2 linked regions of the Cupriavidus necator genome follow. The protein of the gene in region 1 interacts with the protein of each later gene in a pairwise test. Links are inferred from orthologs where the notes say so. Each region holds a gene or a part of one and is shown on either strand. Other genes may lie near its edges. The genes, in order: I6H87_RS09200 and ndk.

Region 1 (3,147 bases):
CGACGACGAGCTCGACGCGGCGCTGCGCCTGAAAACGCCGCTGCTCGGCGTGAACAACCGCAACCTGCGCACCTTCGAGGTGTCGCTGGACAACACGCTGGACCTGCTGCCGCATATGCCGGCCGACAAGCTGGTGGTGACCGAGTCCGGCATCCTCGGCCAGGCCGATGTGAAGCGCATGCGCGATGCCAACGTGCATGCGTTCCTGGTGGGCGAAGCGTTTATGCGGGCGCCGGATCCGGGCGTGGAGCTGGCACGGCTGTTTGCCTGAGCTAACGCCTGCCGACGCACGCTGGCGGTTTGCTCCCTTCTCCCGCAAGCGGGAGAGGGGGCCGGCTAGCGGTGACTGGAAAGACATCGCCCTCGCCAACCCTCTGAAATCGCCTGCTGCCATGCCCCAGGAAATCGAACTGAAACTCGCCGTCCCCGACGACGCGCTGGCCCCGCTGGCCGCCTGGCTCGACGCCAACGGCGCCCCGCAGGGCGAAGCCACGCTGCTCAACGTCTACCTCGATACCCCGCAACGTGACCTGGCACAGGCGCGCGCCGCGCTGCGGCTGCGCCGCAAGGGCGCGCAATGGCTGCAGACGCTGAAGACCGCCGGCAGCAGCCAGGGCGGCCTGGCCACGCGCCATGAATGGGAGACGGAGATCGCCGGCGAGGCCATCGAGCTGCAAACCTTTCCCGCGGAAGCGCAAACCGTGCTCGCGCCACTGATCGGCCGGCTGGCACCGGTGTTCCGCACCGACTTCGTCCGCCGCACCTGGCTGGTCACGCAGGACGGCGCCCGCATCGAGGCCGCGCTCGACACCGGCACCATCGCCGCGCCGGCCAGCGCCGCGCAGGAACCCATCCAGGAACTCGAACTGGAATGGCTCGATGGCGACGCCGCGCACGCGGCCGATGCCCTGCGCGCCTTTGCCGCGCGGCTGGCCACCGTTGCCGCGCTGGCACCGTCGGACCTTAGCAAGGCCGCCCGCGGCTACCGCCTGGCGGGAATCGCCGAAAGCAAGGCCTCATAATCGCGGTTTTCCCGCCAAGCTTTCCTTACACATGCAAGCCGATCTCTTCGCCGCCGAAGCCCCCCGCGTCCCCGGCGAACCGTCCCCTGCCGCCAGCCTGCAGGCCCAGGCCGACGCCCTGCCCGCCGCCTGGCGCACATTGCTGGACCCGTGCATCCGCGTGCCGGCGTGGCAGGAGCTGGCCGCCTTTGTCGACGGCGAACGTGCCGCCGGCAAGCCGGTATTCCCGCACCATGTCTTCCACGCGCTGCACCTGACCCCGCCCGACGCGGTCAAGGTGGTGATCCTGGGCCAGGACCCCTACCACGGCACCGGCACGGTCGGCGGCGTTGAGCTGCCGCAGGCGCACGGGCTGGCGTTCTCGGTGCCGGAAGGCATCAAAGTGCCGCCCAGTCTGCGCAACATCTTCAAGGAAATCGCCGCGGAGTTCGGTGCCAACGACAACTGCGCGCCGCGCGCCTCCGGCAACCTGGAAGGCTGGGCGCGCCAGGGCGTGCTGCTGCTCAACACCGTGCTGACGGTGGAACAGGGCCAGGCCGCCAGCCATGCGCGGCGAGGCTGGGAAGCCGTCACCGATTGCCTGATCCAGAACCTCGCCGCCAGCCGCCCGAGTCTTGTGTTCATGCTGTGGGGCAGCCACGCGCAGGCCAAGAAGCCGCTGCTGGGCGCCGGCCACTGCGTGCTGGAAGCGCCGCATCCGTCGCCGCTGTCGGCGCACCGGGGCTTCCTGGGCTGCGGGCACTTCCGCGAGGCCAACCGCTGGCTGGAAGCGAACGGCCGCACGCCGGTCGACTGGACCGCGGCCTAGTCCATCAGATCGTCGGCCGGAATTCGAAACCGGCAAACTCCCCTTCCCCAGGCCCGACCTCGACCAGCGTCACCTGCGCGGCCGGCGGGCCCTGTTCCATCCACGCCTGCAGGGCTTCGAGCTGCCTGACCGTGCCGTGCGCCATCACCTCGACGGTGCCGTCGAGCCGGTTGCGCACCCAGCCGCCAAGCTCAAGGTCGTCCGCCGCGTCGGCGCAGGCGGCGCGGTAGCCCACGCCCTGCACGCGCCCATGCGCGACCAGGCGCCAGGTTTCCTTCTTCATGGCTTTTCCCTTTGGGCGCACGCCGGCAGCGTGCGCGATCTGTCATCCACACCAAGTAAACTAGACCGCCATGCCGGGCGTTACAAAGGGATGCGCGCCGCCCGGCGTGAAGCCGGCGGCATGCGGGCTTTGCCATTGTCCGCCAGGGCCGCGAATCAGGGCTGGGCCACAAGCCTTGCCATCCAAGCTCGATACAGCCCGAGAAGCGCCCATGATGCCACCCGCCGACCGCCGCGCGGCCCCGCCCGCCCCTGGCTTTGACAGCCAGCTGCTGCGCGCCCCGCCCAACCGCTTCGACCTGGCCCTGCTGCCGATCATCCTGGCCGTGATCGTGATGATCGCGTTCACCGCGCAGCAGATGAACGCCCCGTTCCAGCCCGACCAGCAGCTGGCGGTGCACCTGGACGTGGCCTACCTGCCCTACTACCTGATGCGCACCAGCATCCGCATGCTGGCGGCGCTGGCGGCGTCGCTGCTGTTCTCGCTGGCGTTTGCCGCGCTGGCGTCAAAGAGCCGCACGGCGGAGAAGGTGCTGGTGCCGGCGCTGGACATCCTGCAGTCGATACCCGTGCTGGGCTTCCTGTCGATCACCGTGACCGGCTTTATCGCCCTCTTTCCCGGCAATATCGCAGGGGTCGAGTGCGCGGCGATCTTCGCCATCTTCACCTCGCAGGCGTGGAACATGGCGTTCAGCCTGTACCAGTCGTTCCGCACCATCCCGGGCGATTTGATGGAAGCGGCGGCCATGTTCCGGCTGTCGCCGTGGCAGCGCTTCTGGCGGCTGGAAGTGCCGTTCGCCATGCCGGGGCTGCTGTGGAACATGATGATGTCGATGTCCGGCGGCTGGTTCTTCGTGGTGGCGTCCGAGGCGATCTCGGTATCCGGCCACGACATCCGCCTGCCTGGGATCGGCTCCTATATCGCGCTGGCGATCCAGCAGCAGGACCTGGCCGCGATCGGCTGGGCCATCCTGGCGATGCTGGCGGGCATCCTGCTGTACGACCAGCTGCTGTTCCGCCCGCTGGTGGCATGGG
Region 2 (3,070 bases), 1.0 Mb from region 1 along the record:
TCGATCGCGGTGTTCGAGCGCGGCTGATCGCGCAAGTCGCACCAAAGAAAAACCGGCCATCAGGCCGGTTTTTTCATGCTGCAGGGGAGGTTGCCGTCACTCGCGGCTGCCGCCGAAGATGCCCAGCAGCGCCAGCAGGTTGACGAAGACATTGTACACGTCCAGGTAGATTGCCAGCGTGGCGGTGATGTAGTTGGTCTCGCCGCCGTTTACCACGCGCTGCACATCGAACAGGATGTACGCCGAGAAGATACCGATGGCGATCACCGACACCGTGATCATCAGCGAGGGCAGCTGCAGCCAGATATTGGCGACGCTGGCCAGGATCAGCAGGATCACGCCGACGAACAGGAACTTGCCCAGGCCGGAGAAATCACGCTTGCTGACCGTGGCGATGGTCGCCATTGCGCCGAATACCGCCGCCGTGCCGCCAAAGGCATACATGATCAGCGCCGGCCCGTTGGAGAACTGCAGCGTCACGCCGATCAGCCGCGACAGCATTAGCCCCATGAAGAACGTGAAGGCCAGCAGCAGGACCACGCCCATGCTGCTGTTCTTGGTCTTCTCGATACCGTAGAAGAACCCGAACGCAATGCCCAGGAACAGGATCAGCGACAGGAACGGGTTGCCCGCCATGAAGCTGAAGCCGGTGGCCACGCCGATCCACGCGCCGAGCACGGTGGGGATCATCGAGAGGGCCAGCAGCCAGTAAGTGTTGCGCAAGACCCGGTTGCGAACGACGACGTCAGTGACGGTCGACGCACTGTTGCCGAAACCGTAGGTGTTCAGCTTGTTATCCATGGTGACTCCTGTCTCAAAACGGTGAGGCGCCGGGCTGCGAGGCTTCGGATGCGAAGATTCGTATGGAACCCGGACGGAACCATCGTCAATGTGGCACCTGGGAGGCTAAATTGCAAGGGCGAGGTAACTCATGAGTCACCTATTGCATGCTTTGCGCCGTTCGGTGCCGCTCACATTGGATGTTAGCCGGGGCGGCGTGTTCCTGGCATGACAAGGTTGTAATGTGCTCATTGGCGCACTTTGCGACCGGTTGTGCGGCAAGGGCGGCCCGACACACGCCAGAGCAGGGAAGACCCTCGAAAGGGTCATAGTCTTCGTGCTAGAATCGCACGTTTAATCCATTTGTAACCCCTTCATTTTTCGGAGTTTTTCATGGCGATCGAACGCACCCTGTCGATTATCAAGCCGGATGCCGTGGCCAAGAATGTCATTGGCCAGATCTACGCCCGTTTCGAGGCCGCCGGCCTGAAGATCGTTGCTGCCAAGATGGTGCACCTGTCGCGCGGCGAAGCCGAGCAGTTCTACGCTGTCCACAAGGAGCGTCCGTTCTTCAAGGACCTGGTGGATTTCATGGTTTCCGGCCCGGTCATGATCCAGGCCCTGGAAGGCGAGAACGCCATCGCCAAGAACCGTGACCTGATGGGCGCCACCGACCCTAAGAAGGCCGAGAAGGGCACCATCCGCGCCGATTTTGCCGACAGCATCGACGCCAACGCCGTGCACGGCTCGGACGCCGCTGAAACGGCTGCCGTGGAAGTGTCGTTCTTCTTCCCGGGCATGAACGTCTACAGCCGCTGATTGTCCGGCGCTGCTGCCAGGACTAGACTGACACCGAAGCTGAGTTTGCCGCCATGAACGCTCTCGTCAACCTGCTCGACCTCGACGCGGACGCGCTCACCGCTTATTGCGGCGAGCTCGGCGAGAAGCCGTTCCGTGCGCGGCAACTGCAACGCTGGATCCACCACTACGGTGCCAGCCGCTTCGACGCCATGTCGGATCTCGCCAAGTCGCTGCGCGAAAAGCTCGCGACGCGGGCCGAGATCCGCGCGCCTGCCGCCATTACCGACCACCTGTCGGCCGACGGCACGCGCAAGTGGCTGCTCGACGTGGGCCAGGGCAACGCGGTGGAAACGGTCTACATCCCCGAGGAAACGCGCGGCACGCTGTGCGTTTCCTCGCAGGCAGGGTGCGCCGTCAACTGCCGCTTCTGTTCCACCGGCAAGCAAGGCTTCTCGCGCAACCTCAGCACCGGTGAAATCATCGGCCAGCTGTGGATGGCGGAGTTCGCCATGCGCGAACAACTGGGCCGCGGCCCCAAGGACGACCGCGTTATCTCCAACGTGGTGATGATGGGCATGGGCGAGCCGCTGCTGAACTACGATGCTGTCGTGCCGGCCATGCGCCTGATGCTCGACGACAACGCCTACGGCCTGTCGCGCCGCCGCGTGACGCTGTCCACCTCCGGCGTGGTGCCGATGATGGACCGGCTGTCCAAGGATCTCCCGGTGGCTCTCGCCGTGTCGCTGCACGCGTCCAATGACGCCTTGCGCGACGTGCTGGTGCCGCTGAACAAGAAGTACCCGCTGGCCGAACTGATGGCGGCATGCCGCCGCTACCTGGAATTCGCGCCGCGCGATTTCATTACTTTCGAATACTGCATGCTGGACGGCGTCAACGACGGCGTCGAGCATGCGCGGGAACTGCTGAAGCTTGTGGCCGACGTGCCGTGCAAGTTCAACCTGATCCCGTTCAATCCCTTCCCCGAATCGGGCCTGAAGCGCTCCAACAACGATCAGATCCGGCGCTTTGCGCAGGTGCTGATGGACGCAGGGATCGTGACCACCATCCGCAAGACCCGCGGCGACGATATCGACGCCGCCTGCGGCCAGCTTGCCGGTGAGGTGAAGGACCGCACGCGCCTGGTCGAGCGCGGCAAGTTCGGCAAGATCACGCCACTGGTGCCGGTCGCTGCTTCCGGCCAGCCTCGGGAGGTTCGCCCTGCATGATCCGTCTGATCGCTGCGGCCCTGCTGGGGCTGCTGATGTTGTCCGGCTGCCAGCTGCCGCATGCGCCGGCGCAGGATCCCCAGACCGCTTCCGACCAGACCGATGCAAGGCGCCGTGCCGGCATCCGGCTGCAGCTCGCCACCAACTATCTGGAGGCCGGCCAGAACGCGGTCGCCCTTGACGAGATCAAGCAGGCCATTGCCATCGATCCGGCGCTTGCCGATGCCTACCATGTGCGCGCGCTGATCTACATGAACATGAAT

Evidence for each region.
Region 2: the proteins of I6H87_RS09200 (region 1) and ndk interact in binary tests that used the Escherichia coli proteins (3 or more experiments, as listed by UniProt). The link is inferred for Cupriavidus necator from one-to-one orthologs.

Annotation. Positions count from the first base shown.
Region 1 is NZ_CP066018.1:1,968,506-1,971,652, reverse strand. Bases 111-2,941 are described here. They hold I6H87_RS09200 (uracil-DNA glycosylase), read left to right. Parts: upstream 111-1,053; coding sequence 1,054-1,830; downstream 1,831-2,941. Other genes in these bases: I6H87_RS09190 (ABC transporter permease), read left to right, coding at 2,325-2,941; I6H87_RS09195 (acylphosphatase), read right to left, coding at 1,835-2,113; I6H87_RS09205 (CYTH domain-containing protein), read left to right, coding at 393-1,022; trpC (indole-3-glycerol phosphate synthase TrpC), read left to right, coding at 111-271. Outside these bases: more of trpC, read left to right, coding at 1-110; more of I6H87_RS09190, read left to right, coding at 2,942-3,147. UniProt on the Escherichia coli protein: Excises uracil residues from the DNA which can arise as a result of misincorporation of dUMP residues by DNA polymerase or due to deamination of cytosine.
Region 2 is NZ_CP066018.1:2,991,500-2,994,569, forward strand. The notes cover bases 133-2,886. They hold ndk (nucleoside-diphosphate kinase), read left to right. Parts: upstream 133-1,173; coding sequence 1,174-1,599; downstream 1,600-2,886. Other genes in these bases: I6H87_RS13995 (Bax inhibitor-1/YccA family protein), read right to left, coding at 133-801; rlmN (dual-specificity RNA methyltransferase RlmN), read left to right, coding at 1,653-2,807; pilW (type IV pilus biogenesis/stability protein PilW), read left to right, coding at 2,804-2,886. Also shown: 23S rRNA (uracil(1939)-C(5))-methyltransferase RlmD, read left to right, coding at 1-27; more of I6H87_RS13995, read right to left, coding at 97-132; more of pilW, read left to right, coding at 2,887-3,070. UniProt on the Escherichia coli protein: Major role in the synthesis of nucleoside triphosphates other than ATP. The ATP gamma phosphate is transferred to the NDP beta phosphate via a ping-pong mechanism, using a phosphorylated active-site intermediate.